Regions from separate parts of the Serratia sp. Nf2 genome, predicted to be linked through region 4. Evidence: riboswitches for the same ligand, from Rfam matches in the RefSeq annotation. Region 4 holds a riboswitch; each other region holds the start of a gene.
The links. Region 4 has a riboswitch for thiamine pyrophosphate ahead of thiC (phosphomethylpyrimidine synthase ThiC). Riboswitches for the same ligand answer to the same signal wherever they lie in the genome.
Positions count from the first base shown of each region.

Region 1 (4,893 bases), on a different contig from region 4:
CCCACTCTGCAGCCCCTCATTTCCCGCCGCGCGCGGCACCGAAGGCAGCATAAATCCCACCAGTAGCACGCAAAGCGCGAAGGTGGCGGCGGCGATCAGGAACATCACGGTAAAGCCGTAGTTCAGCGCCAACGCAAACGACAGCGGCGGGCCAATCACCCAGGCCAGCGAAAGCTGGGCGCGCATCACCGAGCTGAACATCACCACTTCACGCGCCTCGCGGTCGGCATATTCCCGCGCCAGCGCGAAAATCTGCGGCATGGCGGTGTTGGCAACGGCGGACATCAGCACCCCGGCGGTGATCAGCGTCAGGTAGTCGCGATTAAAGGCGAACAGCAGGCAGTTGCCGACCGCCATCAGGCAGCACAGCAAGATCAGCCTGCGCCGATCGCCGCGGGTGTCGGAGCGCTTGGCCAGCAGGAAACTGACGACGATGCCGGCCACCGCGTTGGCGGTGTAAAACAGCCCGACCCACAGCGGCCGCACCTTGACCTCGGTGGTCAGAAACAGGCTGAGCGTCGGCGTCAGCAACGCGCCGGCGATGCCGGAGAGGAAAGCGATCAGCAGGAATGCGGCAAAGATGGGGTTAATGCGCAGTGACAACCGGCTCAGGCGTTGCATATCGTCTTCCCTGACCTCAAAGCAGAAGAAAGAACCTTAGGCCACGGCGAGAAAAATGCAAGCGCATCGCCATGACCACGCATAAAAAAACCAGTGGGTCGCCCCACTGGCTGGTGAAACAGCACCATTACTCAGAAATTGGTTGCCGCGGCCCCTACAGGTGCTCGCGATACTGCTTATCGGTCATCTCTTTAATGTCCCATTGTGTCAGGTGCGCCAGCATCGCCAGCCGCGCCTGTTCGGGCACCACGCTCAGCCAGTCGGCGCGCTGGCGGCGCACAGCACTGAAGTAGCGCTGATAGAACTGTCTGGATAAGAAAGCTTTCATGATTACGCCCTCCCCTTTCATTGATGAAAATTATCGGCGTAATATAGGGAAAGAAAAATTGACGAGTTGAGGCAGGAGCGTTCCTCTTTTATGTCCACGTCCCGATTGCAGCAGCAGTTCATCCGTCTGTGGCAGCGCTGCCACGGTGAAACCACCGACACTACGCTGCAGGCGCTGGCGGAGGTGCTCAGCTGCTCGCGGCGCCACGTGCGCTCCCTGCTGAGCGCCATGCAGCGGGAAGGCTGGCTCACCTGGCAGGCGGAGTCGGGGCGCGGCAAGCGTTCGCGGTTAACTTTCCACTACACCGGCCTGGCGCTGCAGCAACAACGGGCCGAGGAGCTGCTGGAACAGGACCGCATCGATCAGTTGGTGCAGCTGGTGGGCGACAAAAACGTGGTGCGCCAGATGCTGCTGTCGCAGCTAGGGCGCAGCTTCCGACAGGGGAAACACATCCTGCGGGTGCTCTACTACCGGCAGCTGTACAACCTGTTGCCCGGCTCGGCGCTGCGGCGTTCGGAGACCCATTTGGCGCGCCAGATCTTCAATGGCCTGACGCGCATAAATGAGGAAAACGGGGAACTGGAGTCCGATCTGTCTCACCATTGGCAGGCGCTGACCCCGCTGCACTGGCGGTTTTACCTGCGCCCGGCGATCCATTTTCATCATGGCCGCGAGCTGGAGATGGCGGACGTCATCACTTCCCTCTCGCGTCTGACCTCGCAACCGCTGTTCTCGCATATCGAGAGCGTCACCTCGCCGACGCCGTTCGTTATCGACGTGCAGCTGCGCAGCCCCGACCACTGGCTGCCCTGGCTGCTGGGCAGCGTGCAGGCCATGATCCTGCCGCGCGAATGGCGTGAACTGCCGGATTTCGCCCGCCATCCGGTCGGCACCGGCCCCTACCGCATGGTGCGCAACCATCCCAGCCAGATGAAGATCCACGCCTTCGACGACTATTTTGGCTACCGGGCGCTGATCGACGAGGTGAACATCTGGGTGCTGCCGGAGTTTTCCGAAGAGCTGGTGCACTCCGGCGTGCAGCTGCAGGGCGATGAAACCGGCAACAGCGAGCTGGAAAGCCGGCTGGAAGAGGGTTGCTATTTCCTGCTGTTCGATCAGCGTTCACCGCTGGCCGTCGACCCCGCCATTCGCAGTTGGCTGTGCGAATTGATCAACCCCATTTCGCTGCTGAGCCACGCCGGGCCGCTCTACCAGCGCTATTGGTCGCCGGCGTACGGCCTGCTGCCGCGCTGGCACCACAACCGCACGCTGGCGCAGCAGCCCAAGCCCGCGGGCCTGACCGAACTGACGATGACCCACTTCAATGAACATTCGGAGTTTCACGCCATTCGCCAGGCGATCGAACCGCTGCTGGCGCAGCACGGCATCCGTCTGATCGTGCAAAGCGTGGATTATGCCACCTGGCACCAGGGCGACGCGCGCAGCGATCTGTGGCTCGGCAGCGCCAACTTCTATCTGCCGCTGGAGTTTTCGCTGTTCGCCACGCTGTACGAACTGCCGCTGATGCAGCATTGCATGAACGAAGATCTGGCGCAGGACGCAGCGCTGTGGCGCGCCAACCGCTTGCCGCTGGCCGAGTTCTGCCAGCGTCTGGTCAGCAACCACCAGCTGCATCCGCTGTTCCACCACTGGCTGCAGCTGCACGGCCAGCGCAGCATGCGCGGCGTGCGGATGAACACCCTCGGCTGGTTCGACTTCAAGTCCGCCTGGTTTGCCCCGCCGGAGGCATAAGCGCCTTTCGCCCGGGTCGGTTAATCTTTACAATAGCGCCGTCTCAACGGGGTGCGGTAAGTCGGGCCGCGTGATAAGCCCGATTTTCCGCTGAGAGCACACCCGTCGAACCTGATCCGGTCAATACCGGCGGAGGGATTTGAGCCCAGCGAACCGGCGACGCCGCCTCGCCCCCTCAGATGCCCTTGCCCCCTTATTTTTCAGGAGTGCAACGTGGTCAAAACATTTCTGCCCTGCTTATTGCTGCTGTGTGCCGCGCCGGTGTTGGCCAAGCCGACGCTGACGGTTTACACCTACGATTCCTTCGCCGCCGACTGGGGCCCAGGCCCGGCGGTGAAAAAAGTCTTTGAAGCCGAGTGCGACTGTGAACTGAAGTTCGTCGCGCTGGAAGACGGCGTCTCGCTGCTGAACCGCCTACGCATGGAAGGCAAGAACAGCGCCGCCGACGTGGTGCTGGGGTTGGACAACAACCTGTTGCAGGCGGCGCAGCAAACCGGCCTGTTCGCGCCGAGCGGCGTCGACACCGCCAAACTGACGGTGCCGGGCGGCTGGCAGGACGCGACCTTCGTGCCATACGACTACGGGTACTTCGCCTTCGTCTACAACAAAGAAAAACTGAAGAACCCGCCAAAAAGCCTGCAGGAGCTGGTCAGCGGCGATCGCAACTGGAAAGTGATCTACGAAGATCCGCGCACCAGCACGCCGGGCCTCGGCCTGCTGCTGTGGATGCAAAAAGTGTATGGCGACAAGGCGCCGGCCGCCTGGCAGCAACTGGCGAAGAAAACCGTCACCGTCACCAAAGGCTGGAGCGAAGCCTACGGCCTGTTCCTGAAGGGCGAAGGCGATCTGGTGCTCAGCTACACCACCTCTCCGGCCTATCACCTGATCGAAGAGAAAAAAGATCTCTACGCCGCCGCCACGTTCAGCGAAGGGCACTACCTGCAGGTGGAAGTGGCGGGCAAGCTGAAGGCCGCCAAACAGCCTGAGCTGGCGGAGCGTTTCATGCAGTTCATGGTGACACCGGCGTTCCAAAACGCCATCCCGACCGGCAACTGGATGTACCCGGTGATCAACACCCCACTGCCCGTCGGCTTTGAGCAGATGAACGTGCCGCAGACCGCGCTGCAATACAGCGCCGAAGAGGTGGCCAAACAACGCGGCGGTTGGATCCGGGCATGGCAAACCGCCGTCAGCCGCTGATCCCCCGCTGGCTCTGGCCGGGGCTGTTGGCCGCCGGCGTGATCCTGCTGGTCGCCGCGCTGGCGATGGGCTCGCTGTGGCGTCACGCGCCGGACAGCGACTGGCGCGGCCTGTGGCAGGACAGCTACCTTTGGCACGTGGTGCGCTTCACCTTTTGGCAGGCGCTGCTGTCGGCGCTGATTTCGGTGCTGCCCGCCGTTCTGCTGGCGCGCGCGCTCTATCGCCGCCGCTTCCCCGGCCGGCAGCTGCTGCTGCGGCTGTGCGCCATGACGCTGGTGCTGCCGGTGCTGGTGGCGGTGTTCGGCCTGCTCAGCGTCTATGGGCGCCAAGGCTGGCTGGCGACGCTGTGCGGCTGGCTGGGCATCGAATATGGCTTCTCGCCCTACGGTCTGCAGGGCATTCTGCTGGCGCACCTGTTCTTTAACCTGCCGCTGGCCACCCGCCTGTTGCTGCAGGCGCTGGAGAATATCCCGGTGGAGCAGCGCCAGCTGGCCGCCCAGCTGGGCATGAATGGCTGGCAGCAGTTCCGCTTCGTCGAATGGCCGGCGCTGCGCCGCCAGATCCTGCCGAGCGGCGCATTGATCTTCATGCTGTGCTTCGCCAGCTTCGCCACCGTGCTGTCGCTGGGCGGCGGGCCGCAGGCTACCACCATCGAACTGGCGATCTATCAGGCGCTGAGTTACGACTACGATCTGGGTCGCGCCGCCATGCTGGCGCTGATCCAGTTAAGCTGTTGTCTGGGGCTGGTGTTGATCAGTCAGCGCCTGAGCCAGGTATTGCCGGTGGGGCATACCCACGCCCAGCGCTGGCGCAATCCGGAAGACAGCCTGTGGCGACGCGTCGGCGATTTTCTGCTGATCGCCGCCGCGCTGTTGCTGCTGCTGCCGCCTCTGCTGGCGGTGATCGCCGACGGCGCCAATCAGGCCGTCGTCAGCGTGCTGCGCCAGCCGGTGCTGTGGCAGGCGCTGTTCACGTCGCTGCGCATCGCCCTC
Region 1 is NZ_PYTW01000002.1:441,844-446,736, reverse strand. Features, by position in the region: gene C9411_RS07135 (sugar efflux transporter) at 1-621, opposite strand, end outside; gene sgrT (glucose uptake inhibitor SgrT) at 776-949, opposite strand; gene sgrR (HTH-type transcriptional regulator SgrR) at 1,040-2,701, shown strand; TPP riboswitch at 2,739-2,857, shown strand; gene thiB (thiamine ABC transporter substrate binding subunit) at 2,915-3,901, shown strand; gene thiP (thiamine/thiamine pyrophosphate ABC transporter permease ThiP) at 3,877-4,893, shown strand, end outside.
Region 1: it holds a riboswitch for thiamine pyrophosphate, as region 4 does, so the genes downstream of both, thiB (thiamine ABC transporter substrate binding subunit) here and thiC (phosphomethylpyrimidine synthase ThiC) in region 4, are expected to answer to the same signal.

Region 2 (4,893 bases), on a different contig from region 4:
CGCCGCCATCAGCCGCACGTGCCGCAGCTGCGCCCAGCGCGAAGCGCGCATCGTGCGCGCCAGATCGAGATAGTCGTTGTTGACCCGGCGCAGCCCGTCGAAAAAGGCCGACACCACCGGGAAGAAGATCACCAGCACCGCCATCGCCACCTTGGCGCTCATGCCGAAGCCGAACCACAGCACCAGCAGCGGCGCTAGGGCGAACACCGGTATCGCCTGGCTGGTGAGCACCAGCGGCATCAGCCAACGCTGCAGGCGCGGCGAGAAGATCATGCACAGCGCCAGCGCCGCGCCGAGCAGCACGCCCAGCGCCAGCCCGCTGACGATCTCCGAAGCGGTGACCAGCGTGTGCCAGGCGAGGTAGCCGCGCCCGTCCCACAGCGCCTGCGCCACCGCGCTCGGCGTGGGCAGCAGAAAGGCCGGAATGCCGCTTTGCGCCGCCAGCCACCACAGCAGCAGCAGGCCGACGAACACCGTCAGCCCGCGCCGTAGGCGGGTGAAGCCGCGCTCTTTGGCAATATTCATTGCGCGGCCCTCACCAGCTGTTGCAGCAGCTCGGCCTGGCTTCTCAGCAGGTCGGCGTCATCCGGCGCGCGCGGCGGTTGCCCGCTGATGCGGTGGGTGTCGTCGAGGCCCAGCGGCCAGGGCGACAGCACCAGCAGCCGGTGGCTCAGGCGGCAGGCCTCCATCGGATCGTGGGTGATCAGCAGCACGGTGTTTTGCGCCAGCAGTTCGGCGGCCAGGCTCTGGATCTCGGCGCGGGTAATGGCGTCCAGTGCGGAAAAGGGTTCGTCCATCAGCACGATCGGCTGGCGTTCGTAGAGCGTGCGGGCGATGGCGGCGCGCTGGCGCATGCCGCCGGACAGTGCGGCAGGCAGGCTGCGGCCATGAGAGGCCAGGCCCACGCGCTCCAGCAGGTGCGCCGCCCACGCCCGGTCCGGCGTTTCGCCGCGCAGCCGCGAGCCGAGGGCGACGTTCTCCTCGACGGTCAGCCACGGGTAGAGCAGGTCTTTTTGCCCCATGTAGGCGATGCGCCCGGTGACCGGCAGGCCGTCGCTGCCGGTCACCGTGCCCGAGGTAGCCCGTTCCAGGCCGGCGATGATCTTCAGCAGGCTGGTTTTGCCGGCGCCGCTGGCGCCGAGCAGGGCGACGAAGCTGCCACCGACGATGTCGAAGCTCAGCCGGTCGAAGACGATTTGCTGACCGAAACGCAGGCTGAGATCCCGCACCTGGATGCCGGGCGGGCGAAGCGGGGAGGTCATGAGGCGTTCAGCCCCATCTGCCAAAATGCCGATTCCAACTGGGTGGCGGTGGTGAAAATCTGCGCCAGCTCGGTGAGGCGGCCTTGTGCGCCGCGCTGGTGGCCGACGGTCTCGAGCAGCTCGATGGCGGCACGCACGCCGGCCAGATAGCCCTCGTCGCCGTAGTTGCGGATCCAGGAGGCGTAAGGATTGCCCTCCATTTGGGTGGCGGGATCGTGCAGCAGCCGCAGGCCGATTTCGGCATAGCCGGCCACGCAGGGCAGCAAGCCGGCCAGCAGATCGAGGGCGTCGCCGGCATGGCCGATATCCAGTACGTAGCGGGTGTAGTTCATGGTCTCCGCCGCTTCCGGCTGGGCGGCGATCTGCGCTTCGCTCAGTCCCCATTCGGCGCAGTAGGCGACGTGCAGCGGCAGTTCGGCGACGATGCCGTTGAGCGACGCGGTGGCGGCGCGCATCTCCGGCAGGGTGCGCAGCTTGCTGACCAGCAGCGCGTAGGCGCGGGCGAAGTGCAGCAGGAACAGGTAGTCCTGGGTCAGGTAGCGGCGAAAAGCGCGTTCGGGCAAGGTGCCGGCGGCCAGCTGCTGCAGAAACGGGTGATCGACGTAATCTTGCCAGTGGCTGCCGGCTTGTTGGCGCAGCCGGCCGTAAAGACCGCTTTCGAACAGGGTAGTGATGGACATGGGACCTCCTTGAGTCAGTGGAGATCCGGGCACGCTGGGGTATGAACAGGCAACGGGTGAGAGCGTTGTTGCCTAACCGTCCCTTCGCTGGCATGACCCAGATCAGGTTCAAAGGGTTCGGCTTGCGCCATCTCAGCCCGTAACAGGACACCCCTCGGAGCTGCTTGTTATACGACATTTGTTTTTTGATTACAATCGCCGGGCGGCGCGGCGGCAATCGGTTCGTTTAGTGCGATCGGGGGCGATTTTGCTGGCGCAGAGCGCGCGATTTTTGTCACTGTAGGCCGATGATTTTGCCTTTGAGGACGATTCCCGATGAAAAAGATTGGTTTTCTCTCGTTTGGCCACTGGTCGCCTTCCGCCCAGTCCGGCACCCGTTCCGCAGCGGATGCGCTGCTGCAGTCCATCGATCTGGCGGTCGCCGCCGAAGATCTGGGGGCGGACGGCGCCTATTTTCGCGTACACCACTTTGCACGCCAGCTGGGGTCGCCGTTCCCGCTGCTGGCCGCCATCGGCGCCAAAACCCAACGCATCGAGATCGGCACCGGCGTGATCGACATGCGTTATGAAAACCCGCTGTACATGGTGGAAGACGCCGGCGCGGCGGATCTGATCGCCGGCGGGCGGCTGCAGCTCGGCATCAGCCGTGGCTCGCCGGAGCAGGTGATCGACGGCTGGCGCTATTTCGGCTATGCCCCGGCCGACGGCGAGACCGACGCGGACATGGCCCGCCGCCATACCGAAGTGTTCCTGGAAGCGCTGCGCGGCGAAGGGTTCGCCGAACCCAATCCGCAGCCAATGTTCCCGAATCCGCCTGGGCTGCTGCGGCCGGAGCCGTTTTCCGCCGGGCTGCGCGATCGCATCTGGTGGGGCGCCGGTTCGAACGCCACCGCTGTCTGGGCGGCGAAGCTGGGCATGCACCTGCAAAGCTCGACGCTCAAGAACGACGAGACCGGCGAACCCTTCCACATCCAGCAGGCCAAGCAGATCCGCGCCTACCGCGCCGCCTGGCAAGAGGCCGGCCACACGCATGAGCCGCGGGTTTCCGTGAGCCGCAGCATCTTCGCGCTGGTGGATCAGCGGGATCGCAACTACTTCGGCGGCGGTGGCAAGGAGGGCGATCAGCTCGGATATATCGACGCGCAGACCCGGGCGATCTTCGGCCGCAGCTATGCCGCCGAGCCGGACGTGCTGATCAAGCAGCTGGCGCAGGACGAGGCCATCGCCGAATCGGATACGCTGCTGCTGACCGTACCTAACCAACTGGGCGTGGATTACAACGCCCACGTCATCGAATCGATTTTAACCCATGTCGCGCCGGCGCTCGGCTGGCGCTAAACGGAGGAATGGCATGTCACGCATTTTCATTACCGGCTCGGTAGACGGGCTGGGCCGCGCCGCCGCGCAAAGGCTGTTGGACGAAGGGCATCAGGTGATTTTGCATGCGCGTGAGCCCGGCCGTCTGGACGCGGTGCGCGATCTGCTGGATCGCGGTGCGCAGGCGGCGATTGGCGATCTGTCCGATGTGCAGCAGATCCGGCAGCTTGCCGAGCAGGTCAATCGCCTCGGCCGCCCGGACGCGGTGATCCACAACGCCGGTATGTTTACCGGGCCGCAGGTGATGCCGGTGAACGTCGTTGCGCCCTACCTGCTGACGGCCCTGATCGAGCGCCCCAAGCGCATCGTCTACCTGAGCAGCAGCATGCACTTTGACGGAGCGCCGGAACTGAACGGCGTAGACTGGCTCGGCGGCGCTGCGGGCTCCTATTCGGACAGCAAGCTGTTCGTCACCGCGCTGGCCGCCGCCGTGGCGCGCCTGTGGCCTGACGTGATCAGCAGCGCGGTCGATCCCGGCTGGGTGCCGACCAAAATGGGCGGCGCGGATGCGCCCGACGATCTGGCGCTGGGGCATGTGACGCAGGCGTGGTTGGTGACCAGCGATGAGCCGCAGGCCCTGGCGTCCGGCGGCTATTGGCACCATCAGCAACGGTTCGATCCCCACGCCGCGGTGCACGACGAGGCGTTTCAATCGGCGCTGCTGGCGCAGTTGGCGCGCGCCGGCGGGGTGAGCCTGCCGCAGGCTTGAGGGCAGTGCTTTGTTGGCCCGTCGGTGCTTGTCGGCGGGCTTTTTTATGCCCGCAGGGTGAACCGGCGAGGCTTTTCTTATACAGTGGCTGTCTGACCTGTTTTGCTCGTTCTTCTTATTATCGCCATGCATACATTCCTGATTATCGTCCCTGAAGGGGGCATGCTGTTCGAGGCGGCGGGCATCGCCGATATCCTGATGCAGGCTAACCGCCTGAGCCCTGCCGAGGCGCCGCTGTATCAGATCGCGGTCGCCACCACGCAATCCCATCGGGTGGTACACGGCCTGTCCGGGCTGAGCCTGTTGGCCGACCATCGCCTGGCGGATCTCGATCCGGCCCTGCCGCGCGATACCGTCATTGTCGCCGGTAAAGGGGCGACCGAAGAAGAGGGCGCCCTGGTGGCGGATTGGCTGCGCCGCGCCGCGCCACAGGCGCGCCGTATCGCGTCGGTCTGCGGCGGGGCTCTGCTGCTGGCCGAAGCCGGATTGCTGGACGGGCGGCGGGCGACGACCCACTGGCGGCTGGCGGAAACGCTGCAGGCGCGCTTCCCGCGGGTGCAGGTCGAGAACGGCCCGATCTACGTGCAGGATGGGCCGATTTGGACCTCCGGCGGCGTCAGCTCAGGCTTCGACCTGACGCTGGCATTGGTGGAGGACGACTACGGCTTCGTGCAGGCGCGCGAAGTGGCGCAGGATCTGGTGATGTTTCTGCGTCGCCCCGGCGGACAGGCGCAGTTCAGCCGCTACCCGCTCAACCAGGCCAAATCGCCGGGCCCGATCCGCGACCTGCAGTCCTGGATCCTGGAAAACCTCGCCGACGATCTCAGCGTCGATCGGTTGGCCGAACGCGTGGCGATGAGCCCGC
Region 2 is NZ_PYTW01000001.1:837,083-841,975, reverse strand. Features, by position in the region: gene C9411_RS04005 (ABC transporter permease) at 1-525, opposite strand, end outside; gene C9411_RS04000 (ABC transporter ATP-binding protein) at 522-1,262, opposite strand; gene tenA (thiaminase II) at 1,259-1,942, opposite strand; TPP riboswitch at 2,005-2,107, opposite strand; gene C9411_RS03990 (LLM class flavin-dependent oxidoreductase) at 2,258-3,280, shown strand; gene C9411_RS03985 (SDR family NAD(P)-dependent oxidoreductase) at 3,294-4,028, shown strand; gene C9411_RS03980 (GlxA family transcriptional regulator) at 4,155-4,893, shown strand, end outside.
Region 2: it holds a riboswitch for thiamine pyrophosphate, as region 4 does, so the genes downstream of both, tenA (thiaminase II) here and thiC (phosphomethylpyrimidine synthase ThiC) in region 4, are expected to answer to the same signal.

Region 3 (4,893 bases), on a different contig from region 4:
GATCTTGTCGCGCCTGCTGCCTGCGCCGCGTACCGCTCCCAGCGCGCTGAGTTATCCCGCGCTGCTGCGTTCGATGTTGAGCCTGTTGTTGCATGACCGCACGCTGCAAATTCGCGGCATGCTGGCGTTGCTGATGTTCGGCGCTTTCAGCCTCTTTTGGAGTTCGCTGGTGTTGCCGCTGAGCCAGGCACCGTTCAACTTCAGCCATGCCGCGGTGGGGGCGTTCGGCCTGGTCGGCGCGGTGGGCGCACTGGCGGCGGTGCGCGCCGGGCATCTGGCGGATCGCGGGCTGGGGCAGGCGGCCAGCGGCGTGTGTCTGCTGCTGTTGACGCTGGCCTGGCTGCCACTCGGTTTGCTCGGCAGCGGCCTGGTTTGGCTGGTGGCGGGCATCGTGCTGCTGGATCTGGCGGGCCAGGCGATCCACGTGCTGAACCAGAGCATGATCTTCAGCGCGCACCCGCAGTCGCACAGCCGGCTGGTGGGCTGCTACATGCTGTTTTACGCCGTCGGCAGCGGGCTGGGTGCCTTTGCCGGCACCCATATGTACGCCTGGGCGGGCTGGAGCGGCGTCTGCTGGCTGGGGGCAGGCGTCAGCCTGAGCGCGCTGCTGTTTTGGCGGCTGACGCTGCGCGGCATGCCGGGCTCATCGACGGCGGTGGAGCAGTGAAAGCTGGAAGCCCAGCGCACCGCACAACTGCTGAGGCGCGGTGAAGCCGCTTTCCGCCAGGAGGAGACGGCTGCGCGCCGCCGCCATCGGGTGCCAGTTGCGGCGTGTGCGTTCGATCACCTCCTGCGCCTGCGCCGCCGAGTGCCCGGCGCTTTGCAGCCAATGTTGGTAATGGCTGGCGGGCAGGCCATCCGGTTGATAGTCGAACAGCAGCAGCGGTGCGGCGGGGGAGAGGCGCTGCGCCAGCTGCTGCAGGAATTCCAGTTTGGCGCCATCGTCGGCGATAAAATGCAGCACCAATGAGCACACCGCCGCGTCGTGGCGGGTTTGCGGCGCTTGTTGTAGCAAGGTGGGCTGGAAGCTCACCCGTTGTGCGTAATCCGCGGCTTCAGCCTTGGCGCACGCGGCCGCCAGCATGCCGGCGGAGGGTTCCACGGCGCTGAAACGCCAGCTGGCGTTGGCGGCGGCCAGCGCCGACAGTTCGCTGCCGGTGCCGCAACCGGCCAGCAACAGCGTGGCGTCATTCGGCAGCGTCTGCGCGAGCGTCGCCGTCAGCAGCGCCTGAGCAAACTGATAGCCGGGCACCAGGGTCAGAATACGGCGATCGTAGTCCGCCGCCGCGGCATCGGGGAAGCGAGTATCCGTTTGGTGTTGCATAACCTTCCTTGCAAAGTTCATTGAGAGAGACAAGGAAGGGTATGCTTAACTGATAATGAAATCCATTATCATTAATGAGTTCTGTGACGGGAAAGGCGGCGTTAGCGGGCCGGCGAATGCATCAGGTAATAATCTTCTTCGCCGTCGTTGCCGGTAGAGATGATGCGCCAGCCGTGTTTGCGGTAGAACGCCAGCGCCTTTTCATTCTTCACCAGGCATTTCAGCGAGCCGGTGGCGGTGAAGGTAGCTTCCGCTGCCTGCAGCAGCGCACTGCCGACGCCGCGCGGCGGCTGATGGGGATCGACATACAGGTTATGAATGAAGTTGTCTTCGCGGTAGACGGAGACGAATCCCAGCAGCACGCCGCCGTCTTCCGCCACCCAAATCGCTTCGCCCAGCGTCGCGCCGTCGAAATCTTCCAACTGATAGTTTGAGGTATCGCGCCAGCCGAACGCCGCCTTGCGCGACGCCAGGTACAGCGTGCGCAGGAAAGGGCGATCGGTCTCTTGGTAGGGTCTTATCTGCATGGCATCTCCCGGTGGTTTGTGCTCACTATAGCGCATTGCGCGGCGTATGCTTGCCGGGCCAATTTATTCGCTTGTTTGTCCACGCCGCCGCTGGCATGATCCCCTGCAGGGATTAACGCAACGTTGATCACAACCTATTGATTTTCATGACTCGGGGTGCCCTTCTACGTGAAGGCTGAGAAATACCCGTATTACCTGATCTGGATAATGCCAGCGTAGGGAAGTCACGGCCGCCCAGCCGGCGCCGCCTTCTTGAACGCCGGTTGGGAGGAATATGATCGCTCGACCTGATGCACTACCCGGCGCGCGCGCCGCGGCCTGTCTGACCCAATTCCAACAGCGGCCTCCGCTGATCCACTGCCTGACCAACGAAGTGGTGCAATCGCTGACCGCCAACGTGCTGCTGGCGCTCGGCGCCTCCCCGGCGATGGTGGTGGAGCCGCAAGAGGCGGCGCAGTTCAGCGCGCTGGCCGACGGCCTGCTGATCAACGTCGGCACCCTCAATGCGCTGCGCGCCGAATCGATGCGGGCGGCGGTGGCCGCCGCCAATCAGGCCGGCAAGCCCTGGACGCTGGATCCGGTGGCGGTCGGCGCGCTCTCCTACCGCACCGCCTTCGCCAAACAGCTGCTGGACGAGAAACCGGCGGCGATACGCGGCAACGCCTCGGAAATCATGGCGCTCAGCGGGTTGCTGGCCAGCGGCCGCGGCGTGGACAGCGGCGACGATTCGCTGGCGGCATTGCCCGCCGCGCGTGAGCTGGCGCAGCGCAGCGGCGCGGTGGTGGCGGTCACCGGCGCGGTGGATTACGTCACCGACGGCCAACGTGACTGGGCGATCGAAGGCGGTTCCCCGCTGATGACGCGGGTGGTGGGCACCGGCTGCGCGCTGTCGGCGGTTGTGGCGGCGTTTTGCGCCCTGCCGGGCGATCGCCTGGACAACGTGGCGACTGCCTGCCGGGTGATGTCCCACTGCGGCGGTCTCGCGGCCAGACAGGCCGGCGGGCCGGGCAGCTTTACGCCGGCGTTCCTCGATGCCCTGTATCAGCTGCGCGGGGAGGATCTGTGATGAAACGCATTAACGCCCTGACCATCGCCGGCACCGATCCCAGCGGCGGGGCCGGCATTCAGGCCGATCTGAAGGCTTTCTCGGCGCTTGGCGCCTACGGCACCTCGGTGATCACCGCGCTGGTGGCGCAGAATACCCGTGGCGTGCAGTCGGTGTATTACATCGATCCGGCGTTCGTCGCCGCGCAGCTGGACTCGGTGTTCAGCGACGTGCGCATCGACAGCGTCAAGATCGGCATGCTGGCCAACGCCGACATCGTGCAGGCGGTGGCCGAACGGCTGCACCATTACCGGCCGGAGTTCGTGGTGCTGGACACCGTGATGCTGGCGAAAAGCGGCGATCCGTTGCTGGCGCCGGAGGCGGTGGCGTCTATTCGGCGCGAGCTGTTGCCGCGGGTGTCGATCATTACGCCGAACCTGCCGGAAGCAGCGGCGCTGCTGGCGTGCGCGCCGGCAGAAGATGAAGCGCAGATGCGCGAGCAGGGGCGGGCGCTGCTGGCGATGGGCTGCCGGGCGGTGCTGATGAAGGGCGGCCACCTGAGCGAAAGCGAGAGCCCGGACTGGCTGTTTACCGCCGAAGGCGAGCAGCGCTTTACCGCGCCGCGCGTCGCCACCCGCCACACCCACGGCACCGGTTGCACGCTCTCGGCCGCGCTGGCGGCGCTGCGCCCGCGCCATGCCGACTGGGCGGCTACGGTGGCCGCCGCCAAGGACTACCTGCAACAAGCGTTGCAACAGGCGGACACGCTGGAGGTGGGGCACGGCATCGGGCCGGTGCATCATTTCCATGCCTGGTGGTGAGTCAACTTTTTGTCGCAACCGTGGTCTGACTAGTTCAGGCCCGGTTTTATGGGCGAAACCTGATTTAACCTAGGGAGAAGGACTATGACGGGACACCAGGCGCTGCGTTGCGCCCTCTTCGGCGCACTGCTCAGCTTCAGCGCGGGCAGCTTTGCCCAGCAGATCGTCACCACGTCGGATTTGATTCAGCAGCCGGGGTATCAGGCCAGCTGGCAAAACATGGTGAAAGGCCAGGCGCGGATGCCGGGTTGGGCGCGCAAGGGCGTCGGCACCTCAACGCCGGCGCAGAATCTGAACTGGAAGGGCAAAGCGTATCTGGTCGGCAACCTGTGCAAACCGCACGACTGCGGCAACAACTTTTTGATCGTGGCGTTCAGCGCGGACAAATCCCAGGCCTGGGGCGTGCGGGTGGCAGTGGAAGATCGGCCGGAGGCCGTCGATCATCCGAAGAAGTATGCCAAGTACCAGTGGCTCGGCAAGCCGAATGACGACATGAAAGCGCTGCTGAAGCAGCAGTTCGAGAACAATCCCGACTGGAAATGATCTGACCGGGGGCGCCAATGATGGCGCCCCCGGCGTTGATCAGCCGATGCCGGCCTGATGCAGATCGTGCAGGTTGAGCGCCCCCACCAGCACGCCGTCCATATCGACCACCGGGGCCGCGCTGATGTGCTGTTCGTGCAGCGCTTCCAGCGCCTCGCCGGCGCGCCACTGCTCCGGCAGCCGATAGCCGGGGCGGGTGATCGCCGGGCTGAGCGGATCCTGCAGGCTGTTGCCCTTCACCAGCCAGCGGCGCAGGTCGCCGTCGGTAAATACGCCCACCACCCGCTGCTGCGCATCGCAGACCGCCACTAACCCGAGCCCGGTGCGGCTCAGCTCCAGCATCGCCTCCATCACGTTGGCGCTTTCGCTCACGCGCGGCAGGCGATCGCCGGTGCGCATCAGGTGATGCACGCGGTTCAGCAGGCGCGCCCCCAGGCTGCCGCCCGGGTGCGAGCGGGCGAAATCTTCCGCGTTGAAACCGCGCTGGCGCATCAGCGCCATCGCCAGGGCATCGCCCATCATCAGGGTGTTGACCGCGCTGGAGGTCGGCGCCAGCCCCATCGGGCAGGCTTCGCGCTCGACGCCGATATCCAACATGCAGGCCGCGGCCAGCGCCAGCGGTGACTCCTTGCC
Region 3 is NZ_PYTW01000010.1:106,521-111,413, forward strand. Features, by position in the region: gene C9411_RS20625 (MFS transporter) at 1-667, shown strand, start outside; gene C9411_RS20630 (methyltransferase) at 644-1,324, opposite strand; gene C9411_RS20635 (GNAT family N-acetyltransferase) at 1,426-1,851, opposite strand; TPP riboswitch at 1,994-2,090, shown strand; gene thiM (hydroxyethylthiazole kinase) at 2,126-2,917, shown strand; gene thiD (bifunctional hydroxymethylpyrimidine kinase/phosphomethylpyrimidine kinase) at 2,917-3,717, shown strand; gene C9411_RS20650 (inhibitor of vertebrate lysozyme family protein) at 3,802-4,260, shown strand; gene gutQ (arabinose-5-phosphate isomerase GutQ) at 4,300-4,893, opposite strand, start outside.
Region 3: it holds a riboswitch for thiamine pyrophosphate, as region 4 does, so the genes downstream of both, thiM (hydroxyethylthiazole kinase) here and thiC (phosphomethylpyrimidine synthase ThiC) in region 4, are expected to answer to the same signal.

Region 4 (4,893 bases):
CTTGGCCACGCCGATGGTCGGCACATCGACCAGCAGGCCGAAATGGCTGGCGACGCCGAGACGCCGCGGATGCGAAATGCCGTGCCCATCGACGAAGATCAGCCCCGGTTTCTGCTGCAGCTGCGCCCAGGCGGCCAACAGCGCCGGGTATTCGCGAAACGACAGGAAGCCCGGGATATAGGGCATGACGGTGGCGATGCGCGCCACCTGATACTCCACCAGCTCCAGCGACGGATAGCGCAGGATGGCGATGGCGGCGCGCGTCACCGCCCCTTCTTGCTCGAAGCCCACGTCGGCGCCGGCGATGAAGGCCGGCGGTTCGGCCGGCAGATCGTCGTAGCGAATGACTTCAGCCGCGCGCCGCAGCTGTTCGGCGCGCAGGGCCGCCATATCGGTCACATCAGATCCTTAACGGTGGTATTTTGCCGAGTGCGCGTGTACCGCCTCGACGAAGGCGCCGGCGTGCTCCGGCGGCACATCCTGATGGATGCCGTGGCCCAGGTTGAACACATGGCCGTTGCCGTGGCCGAAACCGGCCAGAATGGTCTCCACTTCTTCCGCGATGCGCGCCGGGGAGGCATAAAGCATCGACGGATCCATATTGCCCTGCAGCGCCACTTTGTCGCCCACGCGCCGACGTGCGTCGGCGATGTCGGTGGTCCAATCCAGCCCCAGCGCATCGCAGCCGGTGGCGGCCATCGCCTCCAGCCACTGCCCGCCGCCTTTGGTGAACAGCGTCACCGGCACGCGGCGGCCGTCGTTTTCACGCAGCAGCCCGTCGACGATCTTGTGCATGTAGTGCAAAGAGAACTCGCGGTAATCGCGCCCGGTCAGCACGCCGCCCCAGGTGTCGAACACCATCACCGACTGCGCGCCGGCTTTGATCTGGGCATTGAGGTATAGGATCACGCTGTCCGCCAGCTTGTCCAGCAACAGGTGCAGCGTGGCCGGTTCGGCATACATCATCTTCTTCAGCTTGGTGAAGGCCTTGCTGCTGCCGCCTTCGACCATATAAGTCGCCAGCGTCCACGGGCTGCCGGAGAAGCCGATCAGCGGCACTTCGCCCTTCAGCTCGCGGCGAATGGTGCGCACCGCGTTCATCACATAGCCCAGCTCCACTTCCGGATCGAACACCGGCAGCTTATCGACGTCGGCGCGGCAGGTAACGGGAGAGCTGAAACGCGGGCCTTCGCCGGCTTCAAAGTACAGGCCGAGCCCCATGGCGTCGGGAATGGTGAGAATGTCGGAGAACAGGATGGCGGCGTCCAGCGCATAGCGGCGCAGCGGCTGCAGCGTGACCTCGCAGGCCAGCTCCGCGTTCTTGCACAGCGACATGAAATCACCGGCCTGGGCGCGGGTCGCCTTGTACTCCGGTAAATAACGACCGGCCTGGCGCATCATCCATACGGGGGTCACATCCACCGGCTGGCGCAACAGCGCGCGCAGGTAGCGATCGTTCTTCAACTCAGTCATTTATGGGGCTCCCTTAATAATCTGCCGGCCATTGTACATTATTCTGCCCGGCACAGCGCCACGGTGTCCTCAATCAACCGGCGCGCCACGGTGCCGGGCGGCGGCAACAGCGGCAATTGGTCGTAGCGATACCAGCCGGCGTTGAGCAGCTCCTTGGGATCGTGACGAATGTCACCCTGATGGTAATCGGCCATAAAGGCCATCATCAGCGAGTGCGGGAACGGCCAGGGTTGTGAAGTGACGTAGCGCAGGTTCTTGATTTCGATATTGCTCTCTTCCATCACTTCACGCGCCACCGCCTGTTCCAGCGTTTCGCCCACTTCGACGAAGCCGGCCAGCACCGTGTGGATGCCGCCGCGATGACGCACGTGTTGCGCCAGCAGGATCTGATCCTCGCGCCGAATGGCGACGATTACGCAGGGTGCAATCTGCGGATAGTACCGCTCTTTGCAGTGGCCGCACAGGCAGGCGCTTTCGGAGCGACTGAGGTGCATCTCATGGCCGCAGTAGCCGCAGTAGCGATGGGAACGGTAGAAATCCGCCAGCTGCACGCCGCGCCCGGCAAGCTGGAACAGACCGCGATCCTGATCCAACAGCTGACGCACCGAGCCCATCTCCCGCGGCATCGCCTGGCGCACCAGCCAGACCGGCGCGCCCTCCCATTCACCGATGGTGCGCGCCATGTGGCCCCGCAGCCCAAGAGCGGCGGCAGTCCCCGACGGCAATTCACCGTTCGGTAACCAAAGTTTGCTTTCATGGCTGACAATCCACCAGCCGTTTTCATTGCCCGTTAATGCAAGTTCCATATCGTTGTTGCACAACCTCAGCTTCACTGGCACTCTACGAATCGGCTTTGTTACATTTTAATAACTTACCGGTTACTTTTATTACTTACACGGAGTCAAACATGCTCAACCGTTTGGAAAGGCTGACTCAGCGCGTTGGCGGTAGTAATGAATTAGTTGATCAATGGCTTCAGGCCCGCAAACAGTTGCTGGTCGCCTACTGCACGCTGGTAGGCCTCAAACCGAATAAAGAAAAGCATACGCCGCTGAATGAAAAAGCGCTGGAGAACTTTTGCCACAACCTGGTGGATTACCTCTCCGCAGGGCATTTTCATATCTATGACAGAATTATCAAACAAGTGGAAGGCGCAGCCAGTCCGAAAATGTCGCTGGCGGTGAACATCTACCCCAAGCTGTGGGCCAATACCGAACAGATCATGGCGTTCCACGATCGCTATACCGAAGTGGATATCGATCAGGAGGTTTGTCTGGAATTCCACCAGGCCTTGTCGGATATCGGCGAAACGCTGGCGGCGCGCTTTGCGCTGGAAGATAAGCTGATCCAGTTGGAGGCGGAAGCCGCACAGCAACCGCTGCCGGACCAGACGCTGGATCCGGCGCGTTAAAATTTTATAGTTTTTTTTCTTATCCCTCCTATACTGGGGGGCATCTTGTCGGAGTGCCTAGCGCCTGATTTGTTCATCGAATCAGCCAGGCTGAGACCGTTAATTCGGGATCCGCGGAACCTGATCGGGTTAATACCCGCGAAGGGAACAAGAGTAATCTATCGTCACAGGCACGGCCTTCCCCTTGTGGGCGCCCTGCCTGATCGGCCACCATCATTACTCCCTCCGAGCTCCAGACAAGCAACTTTCCCAACCCAACACACTGGTAGGAACTTGCTATGTCTAACGTTAATCCACCGCGCGCTCGTAAAGCGCAACGCGAAGCCGCCCAGCAGTTTATCGACACCCTGCAAGGCATGGCTTTCCCGAACTCACGCCGCATCTATCTGCAAGGCTCGCGCAGCGATATCCAGGTGCCGATGCGCGAAATTCAGCTCAGCCCGACCCTGCTTGGCGGCAGCAAAGACCACCCGCAGTATGAACCCAACGAGGCGATCCCGGTGTATGACACCGCCGGCCCCTACGGCGATCCGCAGGCCGAGCTCGACGTACACGCCGGCCTGGCCAAGCTGCGCGCCGACTGGATCGACGCGCGCGGCGATACCGCCACCCTCAGCGGCGCCAGCTCCGGCTTCACCCAACAGCGGCTGGCGGACGAGGGGCTGGATCACCTGCGCTTCGAGCATCTGCCGCTGCCGCGCAGGGCGCTGCCGGGCAAGTGCGTGACCCAGCTGCACTATGCCCGCGCCGGTATCGTCACCCCGGAGATGGAGTTCATCGCCATCCGTGAAAACATGGGGCGCGAGCGCATTCGGGGCGAGGTATTGCGCCACCAGCATCCGGGCCAGAGCTGGGGCGCCAACCTGCCGGACAACATCACGCCGGAGTTCGTGCGTCAGGAAGTGGCCGCCGGCCGCGCCATCATTCCCGCCAACATCAACCATCCGGAGGCGGAGCCGATGATCATCGGCCGCAATTTCCTGGTGAAGGTGAACGCCAATATCGGCAACTCGGCGGTCACGTCGTCGATCGAAGAAGAGGTGGAGAAGCTGGTGTGGTCCACCCGCTGGGGCGCGGACACCGTGATGGATCTCTCAACCGGTCGCTATATTCACGAAACCCGCGAGTGGATCCTGCGCAACAGCCCGGTGCCCATCGGCACCGTGCCGATCTACCAGGCACTCGAGAAGGTCAACGGCGTGGCGGAAAACCTCACCTGGGCGATGTTCCGCGATACGCTGCTGGAACAGGCGGAGCAAGGGGTCGACTACTTCACCATCCACGCCGGCGTGCTGCTGCGCTACGTGCCGATGACCGCCAAACGCCTGACCGGCATCGTGTCGCGCGGTGGCTCGATCATGGCCAAATGGTGTCTGTCGCACCATCAGGAAAACTTCCTCTATCAGCATTTCCGTGAAATCTGTGAGATCTGCGCCGCCTACGACGTTTCGCTGTCGCTCGGCGACGGCCTGCGCCCCGGCTCGATTCAGGACGCCAACGACGAAGCCCAGTTCGCCGAGCTGCATACGCTGGGCGAGCTGACCAAAATCGCCTGGGAATACGACGTGCAGGTGATGATCGAAGGCCCGGGCCACGTGCCGATGCAGATGATCCGCCGCAACATGACCGAAGAGCTGGAACACTGCCACGAAGCGCCGTTCTACACCCTCGGCCCGCTGACCACCGATATCGCCCCGGGCTATGACCATTTCACCTCCGGCATCGGCGCGGCAATGATCGGCTGGTTCGGCTGCGCCATGCTGTGTTACGTCACGCCGAAAGAGCACCTCGGCCTGCCGAACAAAGAGGACGTCAAACAGGGCCTGATCACCTACAAGATCGCCGCTCACGCCGCCGATCTGGCCAAAGGCCATCCGGGCGCGCAGATCCGCGATAACGCCATGTCCAAGGCGCGTTTCGAATTCCGCTGGGAAGATCAGTTCAATCTGGCGCTCGATCCGGCCACCGCGCGCGCCTATCACGACGAAACCCTGCCGCAGGAATCCGGC
Region 4 is NZ_PYTW01000016.1:5,736-10,628, forward strand. Features, by position in the region: gene nfi (deoxyribonuclease V) at 1-399, opposite strand, end outside; gene hemE (uroporphyrinogen decarboxylase) at 409-1,473, opposite strand; gene nudC (NAD(+) diphosphatase) at 1,512-2,279, opposite strand; gene C9411_RS24535 (Rsd/AlgQ family anti-sigma factor) at 2,381-2,884, shown strand; TPP riboswitch at 2,924-3,048, shown strand; gene thiC (phosphomethylpyrimidine synthase ThiC) at 3,163-4,893, shown strand, end outside.